One region of the Pseudomonas sp. ATCC 13867 genome, then DNA from elsewhere that is predicted to be linked to it. Evidence: riboswitches for the same ligand, from Rfam matches in the RefSeq annotation. Region 1 holds a riboswitch; the other holds the start of a gene.

What was found. Region 1 has a riboswitch for manganese ahead of H681_RS20190 (TMEM165/GDT1 family protein). Riboswitches for the same ligand answer to the same signal wherever they lie in the genome.
Region 2: it holds a riboswitch for manganese, as region 1 does, so the genes downstream of both, H681_RS21310 (sodium:calcium antiporter) here and H681_RS20190 (TMEM165/GDT1 family protein) in region 1, are expected to answer to the same signal.

What each region holds. Positions count from the first base shown of each region.
Region 1 is NC_020829.1:4,515,228-4,526,633, forward strand. It holds gene H681_RS20175 (DUF1835 domain-containing protein) at 1-754, shown strand, start outside; gene H681_RS20180 (class I SAM-dependent methyltransferase) at 807-1,811, shown strand; gene H681_RS20185 (amino acid permease) at 1,929-3,386, shown strand; yybP-ykoY riboswitch at 3,431-3,562, shown strand; gene H681_RS20190 (TMEM165/GDT1 family protein) at 3,641-4,222, shown strand; gene H681_RS20195 (ketosteroid isomerase-related protein) at 4,319-4,762, shown strand; gene H681_RS20200 (NAD-dependent epimerase/dehydratase family protein) at 4,885-5,892, opposite strand; gene H681_RS20205 (M48 family metallopeptidase) at 5,928-6,749, opposite strand; gene H681_RS20210 (methyl-accepting chemotaxis protein) at 6,941-9,076, shown strand; gene H681_RS20215 (SOS response-associated peptidase) at 9,251-9,862, opposite strand; gene H681_RS20220 (putative signal transducing protein) at 9,899-10,165, opposite strand; gene H681_RS20225 (CPXCG motif-containing cysteine-rich protein) at 10,165-10,347, opposite strand; gene H681_RS20230 (1-acyl-sn-glycerol-3-phosphate acyltransferase) at 10,488-11,406, shown strand, end outside.
Region 2 is NC_020829.1:4,748,205-4,759,610, forward strand. It holds gene H681_RS21285 (FAD-binding and (Fe-S)-binding domain-containing protein) at 1-1,418, shown strand, start outside; gene H681_RS21290 (response regulator) at 1,596-2,273, shown strand; gene H681_RS21295 (sensor histidine kinase) at 2,270-3,676, shown strand; gene H681_RS21300 (hypothetical protein) at 3,762-4,013, shown strand; gene H681_RS21305 (acetyl-CoA carboxylase family protein) at 4,215-7,499, shown strand; yybP-ykoY riboswitch at 7,538-7,709, shown strand; gene H681_RS21310 (sodium:calcium antiporter) at 7,762-8,772, shown strand; gene H681_RS21315 (type 1 glutamine amidotransferase domain-containing protein) at 8,861-9,538, shown strand; RNA gene ssrA (transfer-messenger RNA) at 9,612-9,969, shown strand; gene H681_RS21320 (hypothetical protein) at 10,142-10,447, opposite strand; gene H681_RS21325 (YceH family protein) at 10,561-11,232, opposite strand; gene cysC (adenylyl-sulfate kinase) at 11,402-11,406, opposite strand, start outside.

The DNA.
Region 1 (11,406 bases):
TCTGGTCTGCGGCGACGGCGCCGCCGAAGCACTGCGCCGCGCGGTGGAAGCCGGCGTGCTGGTGGAGAAGAAAATCCGCGTGATGCCGGACGACCTGGCCGTCGGCCCGCTGGGCGACGTGGACACGCCACCCTGCCAGCAACGCGCGGCGTTCTGGCACGAGTTGGGTGGCGAGGTCCTGCGCGAACGGGAAATCGCCATCGAGCTGGCCAGCGACGTCAACTGGCTGCGCAGCCCCGACGCCAGCTCCGTCACCCTCTGGCACGGCGACAGCGCCAGCGAACAACTGCTGCTGCGCCGCGTCTGCGCGCTACTGCCGGAACGCGTCTCCCTGCGCAGCGTTGGCGCCGGCAGCGGCCAGTGCCGCTGCGAGGACCGCCACGCCATCGCCATGCTCAAACCCGAGGAACTGGCCAACGCCCTGGCCGCCAGCCACGAACTGGACGCCGCCGAGCGCCAGCGCCTGGGCGAAGACTGGCGGCGCGCCCTGGCCGAGAACGCCGAACTGCGCCTGTGGCTGGACGGCCAGTTGAGCGGCGCCGGCTACACGCACATCGACCATGTCCTGCTGGACAGCGCCAGCGAATCCTGGCGCCCGGCGCAATCGCTGATCGGCCCGACGATGGCCTATGTCGACGGCCTGTTCGTCACCGACCTGCTGGCCGCCTGGCGCCTGCGCGAACAGGTCGCGGCGGGCGCCCTGGAACTGCGTGGCGACGACCTCTGGAACAACGCCGAGGTGCGGCTCGCCTAGGCTCGGCCACTGGAGCCCTGCTAAACTCGCGCCCTTTTTTCGAGGAGGCCGCATGTCCAACGCCCCCACCAGCGAAGTGCTGCTGCGCCAGATCGAGCGCTTCCAGGGCCGCGTCCTGCTCGCCGGCCTGCCCGCCGACGCCCTGCTCGGCGACCTGCCACAGGCCCAGGGCTGGAGCTGGCACGCAGGCGACGCCCGGCAGCTCGAAGCCCGCTATCCGGGCCGCTGCCATTTCGGCGTGACGCCGCCGGAAGGCGCGTTCGAGGCCGCCGTGCTGTTCCTGCCCAAATCCCGCGAACTCACCGATTACCTGTTCGCCGCCCTGGCCCACTGCGTGCCGGACGGCGAGCTGTACCTGGTCGGCGAGAAACGCGCCGGCGTCGAGCGCGCCAGCAAGCAGCTCGCCGTCTTCGGCCGCGCCAGCAAGCTCGACAGCGCCCGCCACAGCCAGCTGTGGCATGCCCACATCGACGGCGCCCCCGGCGCGCCCGACCTGCACACCCTGGCGCAACGCTACGAACTGCCGCTGGCCGACGGCCCGCTGCAGGTGGTCACCCTGCCCGGCGTGTTCAGCCACGGCCGCCTGGATCGCGGCAGCGCCCTGCTGCTGGAACAACTGGACGGCCTGCCCACCGGCCAGGTGCTGGACTTCGGCTGCGGCGCCGGCGTCATCGGCGCCATCCTCAAGCGGCGCTACCCGGCCAGCCAACTGGCCCTGCTGGACGTCGACGCCTTCGCCCTCGAAAGCAGCCGCCTGACCCTGGCCGCCAATGGCCTGGACGGCGAGGTGATCGCCGGCGACGGTATCGACGCGGCCCCTGCCGGGCTTGCCGCGATCGTCAGCAACCCGCCCTTCCACCAGGGCGTGCATACCAGCTACGCCGCCACCGAACACCTGCTGCGCCAGTCCGAACGCCATCTGGCGCTCGGCGGCGAATTACGTCTGGTGGCCAACAGCTTCCTGAAATACCCACCGCTGATCGAGCAGCACCTCGGTCCCTGTCAGATCCTGGCTGAGGCCGACGGCTTCCGCATTTACAGCGCCCGGCGGCGCTGATCGAAGGCTCGCACTACACTGCACCGAGCCAATGGAACGGTGCGCCGCCGCACGCCCAGACTATCGAGGACACCTGTGAATCGAAGAATCAAAGACGATGTCGAACTGACGTTCGCCATGGGGCCGAAAGAGAAGCCGCATCACCTCAAGCGCTCCCTCAAGCCCCGACACCTGAATATGATCGCCATCGGCGGCTCCATCGGTACCGGCCTGTTCGTTGCTTCCGGCAGCACCATTGCCACCGCGGGCCCCGGCGGCGCCCTGATGGCCTACGCGCTGATCGGCCTGATGGTGTTCTTCCTCATGACCAGCCTGGGCGAGCTGGCGGCGTACATTCCCGATTCCGGCTCGTTCTGCACCTATGGCAGCCGCTTCATCGACGATGGCTTCGGCTTCGCGATGGGCTGGAACTACTGGTACAACTGGGCGGTGACCATCGCCGCGGAACTGGTGGCCGCGCAGCTGGTGATGAAATTCTGGTTCCCCGACGTGCCCGGTATCTACTGGAGCGTGGTGTTCCTGGGCGTCATGTTCATGCTGAATTTCTTCTCGGTGAAAGGCTTCGGCGAGAGCGAGTTCTGGTTCGCGCTGATCAAGGTGGTGGCCGTGGTGATCTTCATCGGCATTGGCCTGGCAAGCATCATCGGCATCATGCACGGCATCGACAGCCCCGGATTCAGCAACTTCACCACCGGTGACGCGCCCTTCGCCGGCGGCCTGCAGGCAATGATCGGGGTGGCGATGATCGCCGGCTTCTCCTTCCAGGGCACCGAGCTGATCGGCGTCGCCGCGGGCGAGTCGGAGAACCCGCAGAAATCCATTCCCATCGCCATCCGCCAGGTGTTCTGGCGAATCCTGATGTTCTACATCCTGTCGATCTTCGTGATCGGCATGCTGATCCCCTACACCGATCCGAACCTGCTCAAGACCGACAGCAGCGACATCAGCACCTCGCCCTTCACCCTGCTGTTCGAGCGCGCGGGCCTGGCCGCCGCGGCGGGCGTGATGAACGCGGTAATCCTCTCGGCGATCCTCTCGGCCGGCAACTCGGGCATGTACGCCTCGACCCGGATGCTCTACACCATGGCCCTGCACGGCAAGGCGCCACGGGTATTCAACCAGGTGTCCGTCAGCGGGGTGCCGCGCTACGCGTTGCTGGCCACCACCTTCGTCGGCGCGCTGTGCTTCCTCACCAGCTTCATCGGCGACAAGACCGTCTACACCTGGCTGCTCAACGCCTCGGGCATGTGCGGCTTCATCGTCTGGCTGGGCATCGCCGTGTCGCACTACCGCTTCCGCAAGGCCTTCGTCCTGCAGGGCGGCGACTTGAACAGCCTGCCCTACCGCGCCAAATGGTTCCCCTTCGGTCCGCTGTTCGCCTTCACCCTCTGCCTGATCATCACCCTGGGACAGAACTACCAGGCGTTCGTCGGCGAGCACGTGGACTGGGCCGGGCTGGTCGCCACCTACATCACCATCCCGCTGTTCCTCACGATCTGGCTGGGCTACCGCTTCAAGAACGGCACGCGTTTCATCCGCTACGAAGACATGGATATCCGCTCCAGCCGCGAATGATCCGACATGCCGGCTTGCCCAAGTCCCAGGACTTGGGCAGAATGCGCCCCGTCCTAGGGGAGTAGTCTCCCGCGAGCGCCCAGCTCGCCCGGTACGCGTCAACACACTTGGTCCGCAGATCATGGCGCGTGCGACCCAAGCCTGCATCGTTCAGGCCCGGGTTTGACAAGACCTATGACACGAGCAACCTGACCCGGGGCGGGCAGGTGGCGCGTGTCATGGTGCTGAGTCGACCCGCCCCCTTAGGAAGCCTGATGGAATCCCTCTTCGTCCCAACCCTGATCGTTGCCCTCGCGGAAATCGGCGACAAGACGCAACTGCTCGCGCTCGTCCTCGCCGCGCGTTTCCGCAAGCCCTGGCCGATCATCGCCGGGATCATCGCCGCCACCCTGGCCAACCACTTCGCCGCCGGCGCCATCGGCAGCTGGGTTGCCAGCTTCTTCTCGGAAACCACGCTGAGCTGGGTGCTGGCCGTGTCCTTCCTGGCGGTCGCCGCCTGGACCCTGATCCCGGACAAACTGGATGACGACGAAGAGGGCGCGCTGAAGAAATTCGGTCCGTTCCTCACCACCCTGATCGCCTTCTTCCTTGCCGAGATGGGCGACAAGACCCAGGTCGCCACCGTGATGCTGGCCGCGCAGTACCCGCACTTCTGGCTGGTGGTCATCGGCACCACGCTGGGCATGCTGATCGCCAACGTGCCGGTGGTACTGGCCGGCAACTTCGCCGCCGAACGCCTGCCGCTGAACCTGATCCGCCGCCTGGCCGCCGCCGCCTTCGCCGTCCTCGGCCTGGCCGCCGTGTGGCATGCGCTGAAGCTTGGCGGAGTGTTCTAACCCGAGCCCCCGCTGGGATCTGGCGCGCCGGCCAATGCCCGTGCACGGCATCCGGGACACAGTGGTGCGCCATCGTCCCAGCACCCAGGAAGCGCCATGTCGGAGAAGGATCTCAAGAAGCTCGCCCGCCAGCACATCGACCTCACGTGGAACAAGGGTCACCTGGCGCTGGCCGAGCAGTTGCACAGTCCGGACTTCATCTACAAGAGCGCCTTCACCGCGCAGCCGCTGAACAACGCCGGCTACCGCCGGCTGGTGGAGGAGATCCGCTCGGCCATGCCGGACCTGGAAGTGGTGGTGGAGGAATGCATCCGCGAAGGCAGCAAGGTATTCACCTGGAGCACTTTGCTGGGCAGCATCTCCCGCCCCGCCTTCGGTTATCCGGCCAGCGAGAAGATCCTCAGCCTGTCGGCGATGGGCTTCTGGGTATTCAGCAGTACCGGGGAAATCCTCGAGCTGTGCACCATGTTCGACATGGAGAGCTTCCGCGCGCAGATGGGGCTGCAGAACCGTCCCTTTGCCGAGAAGGCACTGCCCTGACATGAAAACGCCCGGCATTTGCCGGGCTTTTGCATTTGCGCTGTCGTAGGGAGCGAGCTTGCTCGCGAACAGAGGCCGCTCGGTGCCGTGCGGTTCGCGAGCAAGCTCGCTCCTACGGGGCGTTACAGATAGTCGTTGGCATGGAACCAGGCGATCGCCCGTTCCAGCGTGTCCTCCAGCGGTACCTGGGCCTCGAAGCGCAGTTCTTCGCGCGCCTTGCGCCCATCGAGGAACTGCCCGCCGGCCATTACCTCGATCGCCGTATCATCCAGCAGCGGCATCTTGCCGGTCAGTCGGTAACGCCAGCGCCCGAGGGTCGCCAGGGCCCGTGCCCGGTGCAACGGCATCGGCGTGGGTGCCGGCTTGCCGAGCAGGCGGGCGACGGTGGCAGTCAGCTCGCCCATCTCGATGTTGTGCCCGGTGAGCAGGTAACGCTCGCCAACCCGGCCGTGCTCCAGCGCCAGCAGCAGGCCACGACCGGCCTCGGCGGCGTCGATGACGTTGCGCCGGCCCGGCACGTAGTGAAGCATCTCGTCATGTCCGATGGCGGTGATCAGGCGCCCGGTGGTGGGGCCGATGTCGAGTTCGCCCAACACCATGCCGGGAATCCCGATCACCACGGGCAAGCCGCCACGCGCCTGCTCGCGGGCCTGCTCGTCGAGCGCCCACTTGCACATCACGTAGGCGCTCTTGCCGGTGGGCAGTCCTTCGTAGAACAGCCCCTCGTGCCCCGGCAGCCCCTGCGGGTGAGGCGGCATGGCGAAGGCCGAACCGACGTAGAGGATGCGCGGCACCTTCGCCTGCAGGCAGGCCGCGTAGAAATGATTGGTCTGGTCCAGGGCGCTGGCCACTTCCTCCTGCCAGCGACGCGGCCGCACCGGGTAGTAGCCGGCGCTGAAGATCACTGCGTCCAGGCCACTCAGCGCGCGGGCCATGCCCTGGTGATCGAAGAGTTCGGCCACCCGGTACTCCGGCTCGAGATAAGCCAGGCGCTGGATCTGTGACGACGGCCGGTGGATCAGCACCAGCTGGTGTCCCGCGGCCTTGATGGCCCGGGCGGCATGATGGCCCAGGAGCCCTGTGGCTCCGAGTACAGCAATTTTCACGGGCGCTCCCTGTTCACGTTGCACAGCGGCGCTACCACGCGCCGCGCCTGGCGGGCCACTCAGCGGCCTTTGGCTTGCTCGTACAGTGGCATCACCTTCGGAATGGCTGCCTGCAGGTTGGCCATCCGGGTGCTGTCGGCCGGGTGGGTACTGAGGATTTCCGGCGGCGCGTCGCCACCGGCCGCCTGCCCCATCTTCTGCCACAGCGTCATTGCGGCGTTGGGGTTATAGCCGGCGCGAGCGGCCAGTTCCAGGCCGATCAGGTCGGCTTCGTTCTCGTTCTGCCGGCTGTTGGGCAGGGTCAGGCTGTATTCGACGACCTGGTGGGCCAGGTCGACGCTGCCCTGGCCCAGGCCCAGCAAGGCACCGCCGATACCCAGGCCCATCTGCTCGGCATAGGCGCGGGACATGGCCTCGCGGCCATGCTCGCGCAGGGCGTGGGCGATCTCGTGGCCCATCACCGCGGCGAGCTCGTCATCGGTCAGCTTCAGCTTATCGATCAGCCCGGTGTAGACGATGATCTTGCCACCGGGGCCGCAGTTGGCGTTGAGCTCGTCACTCTTGATCACGTTGACTTCCCACTGCCAGGACGGCGCATCCGGCCGGAAGGCCCCGGTCTGCGGAATCAGTCGGCTGGCGATGGCCTTCACGCGCTTGGCATCGCTGCTGCTGGCGTCCAGCTTGCCGGCCTTCGACGCTTCGCCGAGGGTCTGCTGGTAGGACTGGGCGTACATCTGGTCAACCTGCGCGCTGGACAGCATGCTGAACATATTCTGCTTGCGATCGACGCCGACGACGCCGCCGCTGGTGGTGTTCACCTGCTGGCAAGCGCTCAGCAGCAGGGCCGCGGCCAGGCCGGCGACACGGAAAAGACTGGGCATGCTGTTCTCCTGAAACCGTGCAATCTCCCAAGGACAGCGCGCATGGTAGGCCGGCCCCCGGTGGCCGGCAACCACCCTGCAACAGGCGGTGCATACCCGCGTTACAACCCATTACAACGCCCGGCTAAGGAATCCGCCCGGTCCTGCCGATAAGAAGGGACACGCAGGCTCTGGAGCACTCGGGTACCCGTATGAAATTCAAGTCGATCCAGTTTTCCGTGGTGGCGCTGGCCGGAGCCAGTGTCCTGGCGGTGGTCGCGGCCCTGGTGCTGTACGCGCTGTTCGCCGGGGCCCGGACCCAGACCCTGGTGCAGGAGCGCACCCAGGCGCTGCTCGAACAGGTGATCAACGAACGCCTGGAGGCCCTGGCGCGCGGCCAGGTCAGCCAGATCCAGCGCGAACTGGAGTACCCGCTGACCGTCGCCAAGGGCCTGGCCAACACCAACGCCCTGATGGGCAAGGTCGACGCCAGCGGCGCCCCGGCGCTGGGCATCGGCCGCGCGGAGATGTCCGGCCTGCTGCGCCAGACCGTGGAGCAGAATCCCAAGCTGCTCGACGCCTTCGCCGGCTGGGAGCCCGATGCCTTCGCCGGCAACGACAGCGAGCATGCCGGCCAGCCGGGCTACGACGCCAGCGGCCGCTTCATGCCCTGGTGGTACCGCAAGAGCGACGGCAGCCTGACCGTCGAGGCGATGGGCGACACCCTGGAAAGCCAGAAGATGCAGCCCACCGGCGTCCGCGAGGGCGAGTACTACCTGTGCCCGAAGGAGAAGCGCCAGCCCTGCATCATCGATCCGGCCCCCTACGAAATGGGCGGCAGGATGGTGCTGATGTCATCCTTCAACGCACCGATCCTGGTCGATGGCCAGTTCAAGGGGGCGGTGGGCGTCGACCTGTCGCTGGACTTCATCCAGACCCTGCTCAAGAACGCCGACAGCCACCTCTACGACGGCGCCGGGGAGATGGCACTGATTTCCAGCAACGGACGCCTGGTCGCCTACACCCGGGACGCCGGCAAGCTCGGCGAACCGGCCAGCAGCGTGCTGGACGCCGATGTCCTCGCCCAGTTGTCCAGGCTCCCCCTGGACCAACCGCTGTCGCGGCTCGATGCGCAACACGGCCAGATTGAACTCTTCCTGCCGTTCACCATCGCCGATACCGGCGCGCGCTGGACGCTGGTCATGCAACTGCCGCAGGAGGCCGTGCTGGGCGATCTGAACACGCTGCAGGCGGACCTGAAGTCCCAGCGCGACGGCGACACCCTCGGCATGACCCTGGTGGGTCTGCTGATCGCCGCCATCGGCCTGGCGGTGATCTGGCTGGTCGGCCACGGCATTGCCCGCCCGCTGCGCCAACTGGTCGGCATGCTCGACGACATCGCCCAGGGCGAAGGCGACCTGACCTGCCGCCTGTCCAGCGACCGCGCCGACGAGCTGGGCTCCATCGCCCAGGGCTTCAACACTTTCCTCGGCAAGCTGCAGGGCATGATCGGCCAGGTGGTGTCCTCGGTGCAGCGCGTCAGCGATTCCTCCGAGCACACCGCCGACATCGCCATCCGCACCAACCAGGGTGTGCAGCAACAACTGGCGGAAATCGAACTGGTGGCCACCGCCGTCCACGAAATGACCGCCACCGCCCAGGACGTGGCGCGCAACGCCACCCATGCGGCGGAAGCGGCCCACCACGCCGACCAGGCCGCGCATCACGGCAAACGCATCGTCGAGAGCAGCTCGACGGCGATCCAGGCGCTGGCCAGCGAGATCGGCCGCGCGGTGGGCGTGGTCCAGACCCTGGCCCGCGACAGCGAGAACATCAATGCGATCCTGGTAGCCATCCGCGGCATCGCCGAGCAGACCAACCTGCTGGCGCTCAACGCCGCCATCGAAGCGGCCCGCGCCGGCGAACAGGGACGCGGCTTCGCGGTGGTCGCCGACGAGGTGCGCAACCTGGCGCAGAAGACCCAGCAGGCCACCGAGGAAATCCAGTCGATGATCCAGCAGTTGCAGCATGGCACCCGTGAAGTGGTGCAGGTGATGCAGCAGAGCCAGGAGAAGACCGACGACAGCGTGCGCCACGCCAGCGAGGCGGCCCAGGCGCTGGAGTCGATCACCCAGGCGGTGTCGGTGATCAACGACATGAACACCCAGATCGCCAGCGCCGCCGAGGAACAGAGCGCGGTGGCCGAGGACATCAACCGCAACGTCAGCAACATCGGCATGGTCGCCAACCAGGTGGCCGGCGGCGCCGACGAGGCCTCCCAGGCCAGCGCCGAACTGACCAAGCTGGCCGAGCAGCAGCGCCGGTTGGTGAATCAGTTCAAGGTATAAAACGAACGGCACAGGAGCCCTGTAGGAGCGAGCTTGCTCGCGAACCGCCCCGCTGCGGAACCTCCGCTCACCCCAACCCTCTCACTCAGGGAGAGGGGCCGTCCGTGCCGGCGGACGCCAAGGTCTCATCCTGCACCTGCTCCTCTGGGTGCGGAAAACCTCAGACACCGCGCATCAAGCGGGCGTCAGGCACTCCGGCCCGTTGCAGGCCGGGTCGTTGACGAAGTGCGCCAGCGCCTGCTCGCGCAGCCGCGCCTGGGGTAATTGCAGCAACTCCCGCAGCCGCGCAGCGTCGGTCTCGTTCGACAGCCACTGGGCCTGCTCCGCCGCATCGAGGATCAGCGGCCGGCGCATGTCCCCGGCCGCCTGGGTCAGCATCGCCACGCTGTAGTAGGTGTGGCCTTCCACCGGGTACGCCTCCCACACTCCCGCGAAGCAGATCAACCCGCCACCGGAGATCCAGTGCGGCCGCTTGCGCACGCCGCGCCACTCGTAGAAGCCGTTGGCCGGCAGCAGGCAGCGGCGCTGGGCGAAAGCATCGCGGAACATCGGCTGCTCGGCGATGGTTTCGGCGCGGGCATGGGCCGGAGTCCGCGACAGGTCCTTCAGCCAGGCCGGCGTCAGGCCCCAGCGCGCCAGGTCGGCGCGACGCGCACCGCCTTCCTCGCGCAGCATCAGCACGCGGGCGCCGGGGGCAAGATTCCACTGTGGCTGCAGGTCGGCCGGGAAGCCGGCGCTCTCGGCCAGCTCGCGGTTCCAGCGAAACAGGGCGTAGCGGCTGGTCATGGGCGAAAAGCGTTCATGGGGAGAAAGACCGGACCCTCAGCAAAGCAGGACGCCGGGGCCAGCTTCGTTGTCGTCGGCGGGCCCCGGCAGGGGTTGCGCGGCATTGTACGCGGCGATCAGTTCCCGCGCCCGTTCGGCCACGTCGTCCTCCACCCACAGGTGCAACAGCCCCATGCCCGGCAGTTCGCCGATGCCACCGACCAGGTGGCGTCCGCCCAGGTGCGACGAAATGCCCTCGTTGGCCAGCATGCCGGCCAACAACTCGGCTTCGATCAGGTCGGCAGGTTCGTAGATTCGCTGCATCAGTCGTCCTCGCGCTGGACTTCCAGGGACCACTCCACACCGTCGGTGCGCAGTTGGAACAGGATCGGCCGGCAACACACCGGACAATCTTCATAGTAGCGCTGGTCGCCCCCGGACAGGTCGAGTACGGCCTCCGCCGGTTCGCCGCAATAGGGACAGGAATAGTCCTGACGTTCGAGCATCGCTGGTTCCCCTGTGACTTCCGTTTATAATCGCGCGGTCTTTCAGGGAGCCCAGTCCGACCCATCGGTCCCCTGGGAACCCTCCGGGCCGTCTACTTCGCGGCCCGGCCCGTGATACCCCTAAAAAATTCATAGAGAGCATGATGGGCGAGTTCGAAGCCATCCGACCGTACAATGACGCCGAAGTCCCGGCCGTCCTGCAACGCCTGCTGAGCGATGACGCCTTTCTCGGCGCGCTGGCGCGTTACCGCTTCCCCCGTCTGTCCGGTCCGTTCGGCTGGCTGCTCAGACCTCTTATAGCCCATCGCCTGGCCCGCGAAGTCACGGGTATTCGCAGCGTCGGTGAGCTGCAGGACAAGGTCGAGCCCTACGTCGACCGGACCATCGAGCACGCCACCGACGGCGTCACCTACTCCGGCGTCGAGCGCCTGAAGCCCGGCTGCGCCTACCTGTTCATCGCTAACCACCGCGACATCGTGATGGACCCGGCCTTCTGCAACTACGCCATCTACCACGCCAAGCTGCCGACCCCGCGCATCGCCATCGGCGACAACCTGCTGCAGAAGCCCTTCGTCAGCGACCTGATGCGCCTGAACAAGAGCTTCATCGTGCACCGCTCGATCAGCGGCCGGCGCGAGAAGCTGGCGACCTACCAGAAGCTCTCGGCCTACATCAATCACTCGATCCGCGACGACGGCCAGTCGATCTGGATCGCCCAGGCCGAAGGCCGTGCCAAGGACGGGGACGACCGCACCGATTCGGCGATCCTCAAGATGTTCCACATGAGCCGCAAGGACGAGCCGTTCGCCGAAGTGATCCGTCAGTTGCACCTGATCCCGGTGTCCATCAGCTACGAATACGACCCCTGCGACGCCGCCAAGGCCCACGAACTGTTCACTCGCGCCACCACCGGCGAGTACAGGAAGGCGCCGGGCGAGGACGACCGCAGCATCGTGCAGGGCATCACCGGCTACAAGGGCCGGGTGCACATCAACTTCGGCGAGGAAATCACCGGGGAGTTCAGCGACACCAAGCAACTGGCGGCCGAACTGGACCGGC
Region 2 (11,406 bases), 230 kb from region 1:
GCTCGCTCAAGGCCGAGCACGGCACCGGGCGCAACATGGCGCCCTTCGTCGAGCTGGAATGGGGCCACGACGCCTACCAACTGATGTGGCAGCTGAAGCGCCTGCTCGACCCCACCGGCATCCTCAACCCCGGCGTGGTGCTGACCGACGACCCGCAGCTGCACCTGAAGAACCTCAAACCGCTGCCGGCCGCCGACGAGATCGTCGACAAGTGCATCGAGTGTGGCTTCTGCGAGCCGGTCTGCCCGTCCAAGGGGCTGACCCTCAGCCCGCGCCAGCGCATCGTCATGTGGCGCGACATCCAGGCCAAGCGCCGCGCCGGCGTCGACACCACCGAGCTTGAGCGCGACTACCAGTACCAGGGTATCGACACCTGCGCCGCCACCGGCCTGTGCGCCCAGCGCTGCCCGGTGAACATCAACACCGGCGAGCTGGTCCGCAAGCTGCGCGGTGAAGAAGCGCACCACGCCGGCACCGCCACCTGGCTGGCACGCAACTTCGCCACCGCACTCAAGGGTGCGAAGTTCATGCTGCACGCTGCCAACGGTGCGCGCATGGTGCTCGGCGCGCCGCGCCTAGCCCGCCTCAGCGCTTGCATCAGTCACGCCAGCAAGGGCCGCGTGCCGCAGTGGACGCCGTCCATGCCGCAGCCCGTGCGCCTGGCTGCCGCTTCGCAGCCTGTGGATAACGGCAAGCCGCGCGTCGTCTACCTCACCGCCTGCGTATCCCGCGCCATGGGCCCGGCGGCGGCGGACGAAGAGCAGATGCCGCTGATCGACAAGACTCGCCAGTTGCTGGAGAAAGCCGGCTACCAGGTGGTCTTCCCGGACAACGCCGACAACCTCTGCTGCGGCCAGCCGTTCGCCTCCAAGGGCTACAAGGACCAGGCCGACGCCAAGCGCGACGAACTGCTCGCCGAACTGCTGCGCGCCAGCCGTGGCGGCCTCGACCCGATCTACTGCGACACCAGCCCCTGCACCCTGCGCCTGATGCAGGACCTGGCGGACGACCGGCTGAAAATCTACGACCCGGTGAAGTTCATCCGCACCCACCTGGTCGAGCGCCTGGACTTCCAGCCACAGGACAAGCCGGTAGCCGTGCATGTCACCTGCAGCACCCAGCACCTGGGCGAGAGCCAGGCGCTGATCGACCTGGTCGGGCGCTGCACCCGCGAAGTGGTGATCCCCGAGGGCATCCACTGCTGCGGCTTCGCCGGCGACAAGGGCTTCACCACCCCCGAGCTGAATGCGCACTCGCTGCGCACGCTCAAGGACGCGGTGCGGCATTGCGAGGAAGGCGTCTCCACCAGCCGCACCTGCGAAATCGGCCTGTCCACCCACGGCGGTATCGACTATCGCGGAGTGGTCTACCTGGTGGATCGCGTGACCCGAGCTAGAGCGACGGACGCGCAACCGTAGGGCGGATAACGCCCCAAGCGTTATCCGCCGTCTCTGCGGACGGCGGATAACCTGTTCCAGGTTATTCGCCCTACGATCCCCCCGAATTAACCCGCTCTTAATCCATCATTGCCACCCTCTGCCGGAAACGAGAGCGACCGGCTATCCTGCTGCACAAGGCCGGTTGAGGGGACATCGATGAGAATCCTGTTGGCGGAAGACGACCAGTTGCTGGGCGATGGCATTCGCGCGGGGCTCGGTCTGGAAGGCGACACCGTGGACTGGGTCAATGATGGCCTGGCCGCCGATCAGGCGTTGCAGACCGACGAGTTCGACCTGCTGGTGCTCGACCTCGGCCTGCCGCGTAAGGACGGCCTGGACGTGTTGCGCAGCCTGCGCCGGCGCGGCGACCTGACGCCGGTGCTGATCCTCACCGCCCGCGACAAGGTGGCCGACCGCGTGGCTGGCCTCGACGCCGGCGCCGACGACTACCTGACCAAACCCTTCGACCTCGACGAACTGCTCGCCCGCGTCCGCGCCCTCACCCGCCGCCGCACCGGCCGTGCCGTGCCGCTGCTGCAGCACGGCGAACTGATGCTGGACCCCGCCACCCATCAGGTCAACCTCGCCGGTACACCGGTGGACCTGGCCCCGCGCGAGTACGCCCTGCTGCGCCTACTGCTGGAACAACGCGGCAAAGTGCTGTCGCGCACCCGCCTGGTGGAGGCCCTGTATGGCTGGGACGGCGACCTGGAGAGCAACGCCATCGAGGTCCACATCCACCACCTGCGCCGCAAGCTGGGCAACGGCCTGATCCGCACCGTACGCGGCATCGGCTACGGCATCGACCGGCCCGGCAACCCCTCCCAGCCGTGAGTCTCGCCCCGCGCCGCGTCGGCTCGCTCAGCCGCCGACTGTTGCTCCTGCTGATCGGCGGCATTTCGCTGTGCTGGCTGGTCGCGGGCCTGTTCACCTACCACCTGACCCGTCAGCAGGTGAACCAACTCTACGACCAGGACATGATCGACTTCGGCCAGGCCGCGCTGAGCCTGGTGAACATCGCCGACGCCGTCGACCCGCAGTCCAGCGACGCAATGGAAATCCTCGCCCGCAGCCGCAACGCCATCGAGGGGCTACCGCTGATCCGCCGCGAAGCCACCCTCGGCTATGCCATCTGGTACCACGGCCAACCCCTGATCGCCACCCACAGCCCGCCGCGCGGAATCGAAGCCCAGCCGCCGGGCTTCTCCGGCCTGCAACGCGACGACGTGAACTGGCGTGTCCTGCAGATCGCCTCGCCAGGCGCCGGCGAAGTCCGCATCTGGGTCTTCGAAGACCTGCACTACCGCTCGAAAACCCTGCGTCTGCTGCTGTTCAGCGCGCTGTTCCCGTTGCTGCTGGCGCTGCCGCTGTTCCTCATCCTGGTCTGGCTCGGCGTCCGCCAGGGCCTGGCGCCACTGCGCGGCCTGATCGACCAGGTCCACCTGCGCACCGCCCAGAGCCTGCATCCGTTGTCGCTGAGCCGGGCGCCGGTGGAAGTGCACAGCCTGGTCAACGAACTGAACCTGCTGCTGGAGCGCCTGCACTCGGCGATGGAAGCCGAACGCCGCCTGACCAGCGACGCCGCCCACGAAATCCGTACGCCGCTGGCCAGCCTGCGCACCCACGCCCAGGTCGCGCTGCGCTCCGCCGACCCGGCGGCCCACGCCCACGGCTTGCAGCAGGTCAGCCGCAGCGTCGAGCGCATCAGTGCGCTGATGGAGCAGATCCTGCTGCTGGCCCGACTCGACGGCGAAGAACTGCACGAAACCTTCAGCCACATCGATCTCGGTCCGCTCGCCGAGGAAACCATTGCCGAACTCGCCCCCCAGGCCATCGACAGGCACCTCGAACTCACCCTCGACGCCCATCCGGGCTGTACCCTGATGGGCGTACCGGTCTGGCTCGGGCTGATCCTCACCAACCTGGTCGGCAACGCCCTGCGCTATACGCCCGAGGGCGGCCGCGTGGAGGTGAGCCTGGAACGCACGGACGACACGCTCGCACTCTGGGTGCGCGACAACGGCCCCGGCGTGGCGCAGGCCGAGCAGGCAGCCATCTTCACCCGTTTCTATCGCAGCCCCAGCGTGGCCGACAGCGCCGGCAGCGGACTCGGGCTGCCCATCGTCAAGCGCATCGTGGAGATTCACCACGGCCGTATCAGCCTGCACGAAGGGCTGGATGGCGCCGGCCTGGGCGTGTGCGTCGAGCTGCCGGCAACCACTGGCGAAAAAGACTGAACCTGGCGAAAAGCCCGGCAGTCGACCCTGTACGGTCCGCGTGAACGGTCCGCGATAACCCGGTCAATTTGCCAGGAGTACAGCCATGAAACGTACCGCCTTGCTCATTACCGCCGCCCTGCTGGCGTCGCCGGCCTTCGCCGCCGACCTGTGCAGCGACAATCTGCAGAAAATCGACGCTGCCGTGCAGTCCAACGCCGGCACCGCACAAACCCAGGATCAAGCCATGCGCCTGCAGGAAAAAGCTATCCAGGCCCAGCAGTCGGGCGATACCAAGGCCTGCATCGCACAGACCGAGAAAGCCCTGAAGCTGCTCAAGCAGAGCGGTAAGTCCTGATCCCGCTTCGACGGCCGGTCGGACCGGCCGGCCGCCCCATTTCCCGTGCGCCTGCCGCACCGAGGCGCTCGCGCGGGTTTCCTGCACCGATAAGCCCCACGAAGCTCTCGCCATTCGCGAGAAAGCAGTTCATTCCTCCGCCCGACCACCTCCCTAAGATGTAGCGATTGCCGATCGACAATAATCACAACCGGAATCGCCATGCCCCTGACGCACCTGCTCATCGCCAACCGTGGCGAGATTGCCATCCGCATTGCCCGTGCCGCCGCCGAGCTGGGTATCCAGACGCTGGCGATCTTCGCCGAGGACGACGCCGCCTCGCTGCACACGCGCCAGGTCGACCAGGCCGCGGCCCTGAAAGGGCGTGGCGCCAGCGCCTATCTCGACCAGCAGCAGATCATCGAGATCGCCCTGGCGCACGGCTGCGACGCGATACATCCGGGCTATGGCTTCCTCTCCGAAAACGCCGACTTCGCCCGCCGCTGCGAAGCGGCCGGCCTGACCTTCGTCGGCCCCTCGGCGGACGTGCTCGCGTGCTTCGGCGACAAGGCCCGCGCCCGCGACCTGGCCAGCGCGCACGGCGTGGCATTGGCCGCGGGCAGCAACCGCGCCACTGCGCTGGAGGACGCCGAGCGCTTCTTCCGCGAACTGCCCGGCGGGTCCGGCATGATGATCAAGGCCCTGGCCGGCGGCGGTGGACGCGGCATGCGCGCAGTACGCAGCCCCGAGGAAATTGCCGACGCCTACGCGCGCTGCCAGGCCGAGGCCCGCGCGGCCTTCGGCGATGATCGGCTCTACGTGGAGCGCCTGATCCAGCGCTCCCGCCATATCGAAGTGCAGGTGATCGGCGACGGCCGCAGCGTCAGTCACCTCTGGGAGCGCGACTGCACCCTGCAGCGGCGCAACCAGAAGCTGCTGGAAATCGCCCCCAGCCCCAACCTGCACCCGCGCCTGCGCGGCGCCATCCTCGCCGCCGCCGTGCGCCTGGCCGAAGCCGTGGACTATCGCGGTCTGGGCACTTTCGAGTTCCTGCTGGACGAGGACAGCGGTGACTTCGTGTTCATGGAAGCCAACCCACGCCTGCAGGTGGAACACACCGTCACCGAAGCGGTGACCGGCATCGACCTGGTCCAGGCGCAACTGCGCATCGCCGCTGGCGCCAGCCTCGCCGAACTGAACCTGACCCAGGCGGAGATCCCCGCGCCGCGCGGCCACGCCCTGCAACTGCGGATCAACCTGGAAAACCTCGCCAGCGACGGCACGCCCCACCTCGCCTGCGGCACCCTCAGCGCCTACGAACCGCCCAGCGGCCCCGGCCTGCGCGTGGACGGCTACGGCTACGCCGGCTACCGCAACAGCGCCGGCTACGACTCGCTGCTGGCCAAGCTGATCGTCCACGGCAACGGCGGTTATCCACAACTGGTGCAGCGCGCCTACCGCGCCCTCTGCGAATTCCGCCTGGAGGGTGTGGCGAGCAACATCCCGCTGCTGCTCAACCTGCTGCGCCAGCCGGCAGTGGCGGACAACCAGGTCACCACGCGCTACATCGAAGAACACCTGCCCACGCTGCTCGGCGCGCAGGAACATGCCCATCCGCACCGTTTCTTCAAACATGCCGGCGCGGCGCCGGAAATCCAGCGCACCAGCGAGGCGCCCGCCGGTTGCATTGCGCTGGGAACGCCCAGCGCTGGTGTGCTGGTCAGCCTGAACGTCATCCCCGACGACGCGGTCGCCCAGGGCCAGACCATCGCCGTGATCGAAGCGATGAAGATGGAGTTCGAAGTGAAGGCCAGCGCCAGTGGCATCGTCCACAGTCTCGCCGCCACGCCCGGCGACAGCCTCGGCGAGGGCGACCCGCTGCTGTTCGTCGAACCGGCGGATGTCGAAGCGCAGGACCATGAAAGCGCTGCCGCCATCGACCTCGACGCCATCCGCGCCGACCTCGCCGAAGTCCTTGAACGCCATGCCATCGGCCTCGACGAGCGCCGCCCGGAGGCCGTCGCCAAGCGCCACAGGATCGGCAAGCGCACCACCCGCGAGAACCTCGCCGATCTGCTCGATGACGGCAGCTTCATCGAGTACGGCGCCCTGGCCATCGCCGCCCAGCGCCGTCGCCGCAGCGTCGAGGAACTGATCGCCAGCAGTCCTGCCGACGGCCTGGTCAGCGGCCTGGGCAGCATCAACGCCGCGCAGTTCGGCGACGAGAAGGCCCGCTGCCTGGTGCTGGCCTACGACTACACGGTGTTCGCCGGCACCCAGGGCGTGATGAACCACAAGAAGACCGACCGCATGCTGCACCTGGCCGAGCAATGGCGCATCCCGCTGGTGCTCTACGCGGAAGGGGGCGGCGGGCGGCCGGGCGACACCGATTTCGTCGGCGTGGCCGGGCTCGACAACATGAGCTTCGTCGGCCTGGCGCGGCTCTCCGGGCTGGTGCCGCTGGTGGGCGTGGTCTCCGGCCGTTGCTTCGCCGGCAATGCCGCCCTGCTGGGCTGCTGCGACGTGATCATCGCCACCCGCGATACCAGCCTGGGCATGGCAGGCCCGGCGATGATCGAGGGCGGCGGCCTGGGCAGGTTCGCCCCCGAGGAAGTCGGCCCCAGCGACGTGCAGAGCGCCAACGGCGTGATCGACGTGCTGGTGGAGGACGAGGCCGAAGCCACCCGCATCGCCCGCCAGTACCTCGCCTACTTCCAGGGCGACAGCGCCGACTGGCAATGCGCCGACCAGCGCCGGCTGCGCCACGCGGTGCCGGAGAACCGCCTGCGCGTCTACGACATCCGCCAGGTCATCGAACAACTGGCCGACAGCGACTCGACGCTGGAACTGCGCCGGCACTTCGCCGCCGGCATGATCACCGCGCTGGTGCGCATCGAAGGCAAGCCCTTCGGCCTGCTCGCCAACAACCCCATGCACCTGGGCGGCGCCATCGATGCCGAGGCCGGCGACAAGGCCGCGCGCTTCATGCAGCTGTGCGACGCCTTCGACCTGCCGATCATCTCCCTGTGCGACACCCCCGGCTTCATGGTCGGCCCGGAGGCAGAGAAGACCGGCACCGTACGCCACGTCTCGCGCATGTTCGTCACCGCCGCCAGCCTGACCGTGCCCTTCTTCACCGTGGTGCTGCGCAAAGGCTACGGCCTGGGTGCGCAGGCAATGGCTGCCGGCAGCTTCCACGCTGCGCTGTTCACCGTCGCCTGGCCCAGCGGCGAGTTCGGCGCAATGGGCCTGGAAGGCGCGATCCGCCTCGGCTACGCCAAGGAGCTGGCTGCGCTGGAGGACCCGCAAGAGCGGAAGGCGCTGTTCGACAAGCTGGTCGCCGCCGCCTACCGCAACGGCAAGGGCCTGAACATGGCGAGCTACCTGGAGATCGACGACGTGATCGACCCCGCCGACACCCGCCGCTGGCTGCTGCGCGGGCTCGCCTCAGTGCCACGCCCGGCTCCGCGCCAGGGCAAGAAGCGTCCACTGATCGACACCTGGTGACCCAGCGGGTTGAGCTAAGCTCCTGATTGGCTAAAATGCGCATCGTCATTGGGGAGTAGCCGACCGCTCATGCGAGCGGGGGCGACGTCAACACACTTGGCCCACAAGGCTATGGCGTCGCCAGCGATCCGCCTGGCAAGACCTTTGACCACGCAGCCTCCGAGCGGCCGGGGAGCGCGTGGTCATGGGTATCGGACCGGCCGGGAGTCTTCACCGTGACGCACCGCCTCATCTCCCGCTCCATCCGTCTGGAGCCTCGCGCATGCTGACCTTCATCCTCGAACTGCTCGGCATGCTGCTGGTGATCCTGATCGCCGCCGAACTCTTCACCAACGCGCTGGAACACTTCGGCGAACGCCTGGGCATCTCCGAAGGCGCCACCGGCTCACTGTTCGCCGCCATCGGTACTGCGCTTCCGGAAACCCTGATCCCATTGCTGGCCCTGTTTGCCGGCACCCGGAACGTGAACCTCAACCAGGAAGTCGGCGTGGGCGCCATTCTCGGCGCGCCGCTGATGCTGTCGACCCTGTCCACCTGCCTGATGGCCTGCTTCGCCTGGCGAGCGCGCGGGCTGGCCGGCCGCGTTCGCCCCGAGCGCAGCGGACTGCAGCGCGACCTGAATTTCTTCCTGATCGCCTTCAGCATCGCCGCCATCGCCATGTTCGTACCGACGCAGTTCCTGCCCCTCCGCATCGGCCTGAGCCTGCTGCTGGTCCTCACCTATGTCGCCTACATCACCCTTACGCTGCGGGCCTCGCAGGAGTTGGTGGAGAACGGCCACGGCACTGAAGCCGATCACCACATGTACCTGTCGCGCCTCGGCCTGCCGACCAACCTGGCGACCATCCTGCTGCAATTGCTGCTGGGCCTTGGCTTGCTGGTGCTGGGAGCGAAGGGCTTCATCCACGGAGTGGAGGGACTGTCACACCTGCTGGGCCTCTCCGCCCTGCTGCTGTCGCTGCTGATCATCCCGATTGCCACCGAGTTGCCGGAGAAGATCAACAGCATCCTCTGGGTCCGCCGCGGCAAGGACACCCTGGCCTTCGGCAACATCAGCGGCGCGATGGTGTTCCAGGGCACCCTGCTGCCCGCCATCGGCATCCTGCTCACCCCCTGGCAACCGCGCATCGAAGTGCTCACCGGCGTACTGATCACCCTCGGCGCCACGCTCTGGCTGCGTCTCAATGCGCAGCGCGATGGACTGCCGGTCTGGGTGCTGCTGCTGAACGGCGTGCTGTACGCCGCCTATCTGGGCATCACCCTGTCACGCTGACGCCTGCGGCGTACCGCCTACACTGACCAGTCTGGGCTGCCGATGCTGCGGCAGCCCCTTGTCATCGAGATACGCCGAAGGAGTGAGCATGAAAATCCTGGTAGTCCTGACCTCCCACGACCAGCTCGGCAGCACCGGCAGAAAAACCGGCTTCTGGCTCGAGGAGTTCGCCGCTCCCTACTACGTGTTCAAGGATGCCGGCGCCACCCTGACCCTGGCCTCGCCCAAGGGCGGCCAGCCACCGCTCGACCCCAAGAGCGACGCAGAGGACGCGCAGACCCCGGCCACCCGCCGCTTCCGCCAGGACAGCGATGCGCAGGTCGCGCTGGCCAACACCGTGAAGCTCAGCGAGGTACAGGCCGACGACTACGACGCCCTCTTCTATCCCGGCGGTCACGGCCCGCTCTGGGACCTGGCCGAGGACCGCACCTCGGTGGCGCTGATCGAAGCCTTCCACTCCAGCGGCAAACCCGTTTCCGCCGTCTGCCACGCCCCCGCCGTATTCCGCCATCCGCGCGGCCTGGACGGCTGTCCACTGGTGCAGGGCCGGCATGTCACCGGCTTCAGCAACAACGAGGAGGAAGCGGTGGGCCTCACCGACGTGGTGCCGTTCCTCGTCCAGGACATGCTCAAGGCCAACGGCGCCCGCTACAGCAAAGGCCCCGACTGGCAGAGCCACGTCGAAGTCGACCGGGGACTGATCACCGGCCAGAACCCCGCCTCCTCCGAAGCCGTGGCCGAAGCCGTACTGAAATTCCTGACCTGACAATGGTTTGCACCGCCCTGGTTGGACCTCGGGGCGGCTTTACCGTAGAATGGTCACGACCTTCAAAGGTTTTGGGGCCGATTAGGATTCGACGCCGGTAACAAAACTCGAGGGGCATGCCGAGTAGGTGACAGTTCTCGTAAATCAGCTGCCACAACTTTATAGTTGCCAACGACGACAACTACGCCCTAGCAGCCTAAGTGCCGCTAGCAGACCCTAGGGGATGCCTGTAAACCCGACGATTAGGTCTGTCATATAGAACAGGATCGCCGCCAAGTTCGCTGTAGACGTAACGGCTAAAACTCATACAGCTCGCTCCAAGCACCCTGCCACTCGGGCGGCGCGGAGTTAACTCAGTAGAGATGGCTAAGCATGTAGAACCGACAGCGGAGAACTGGCGGACGGGGGTTCAAATCCCCCCGGCTCCACCAAACGCAAGACGAGAAGCCCCTGATTTTCCTAGCGAACTTCAGGGGCTTTTTCGTTACAGCGCCAGCTTGCGGCAGGGACGAAGCCACAGGCTTGGCCAATACCGTACTCAATACGTAGTCGACCCGTTCCGCGAAATGAGCGAGCCACGGTATGCAGACAGGGAAGCAGGCGCTAGACCAGCAAGGCTCCCCAGCGCACCAACTCCTCCGGAGCCTCCACAACGACAACGGCCTCCTTCAGGCGCCGGGCCAGGCGCAGCCGTTCCGCACTGTGGAGCAAGGGGCCCGCGTCGTCTTCGGCCCCGAACGGATCATCGATCAGCACCCCCTTGATCAGCCCCTGGCGGAACAGTGCGCGAATGGCGAGGAGATTGCTCTCGCGATGCCCGGTGAGCTCGTTCACGGATTTGAAGTCGATTTCCGAAAGCTGGCTGAGCACGGCGGTCAACTGGGCCTGGGAGGGTTTTCGACGACTCATGGTGAACTCCGGGTATAGCGGGTAAAGCTGTGACTATCGACGCCGAATGTTAACGCTTGATTAGTCGGATGGCTGGCCGACCAAAGTCGACCGGCCAGTGGAAAAGACCTGACTCAATCCCGCGAGACACCCAGTTCCAGCAGGGCAAGACGCTCCTCCAGGGCGGCGATGCGAGCCTCCAGCTCGACCAGGCGGGACTCGTCGTGCCCGCCGCCGTCACTGCGCTCGCTGGAGGCGCGGCTGCCGCTGGCGGCGATGGCGGCCTCGCGGTCTTCCTCGGTACCCAGCAGGTGCATGTAGCGGTCTTCGCGCTGGCCGCTCAGGCGCTCCAGTTGCACGGCCATGCCACGTCCGGCGAGGCGTTCGAGCTGGTGGCGGACTTCCTCGGTGTCGTCGAAGTCGTGCATGCGCTGGCTACGGGTGAGCAGCTCGTTGAGAGTCTGTGGGCCGCGCAGGAACAGCAGGCCGAGCAGGATGACCTGCGGCTTGACCAGTTCCAGCGCCTTGTCCAAGCGCTGCTCCCAGCGGTCGGCGCGGCTGCCCATGACCAGGCGGGTCATCTCGCGCCCTTCCAGATGGCGCAGGGACTGGCCGACCTGGCCGGGGGTGAGGTTCATCACCGGGTCGCGGCTGGTCTTCTGGTTGCACGCGGTAACCAGGGCGTTAAGGGTCAGCGGGTAGGCTTCGGGGGTGGTGAGCTGCTTTTCGATCAGGCACCCGAGAACGCGGGCATCCACGGCACTCAGGGGTTCGAAATCGGAGAGGGTGTCGAGCGACTGGCTCATGGCGGTATCCGTCGATGAGGGAACCGCCCTAGCCTAGCCGTTTACGCGGCGTTTGGCAGCTTCAGGCGGCTCTGGCTGGGCGACGGTTCAGTGGTCGTTCGATGTTCCTTTCCGCCGACGCCTGCTCGCGCTCCTGCGCATTACGCTCCAGCGTGCGCCAACGGGCGCCTCAGT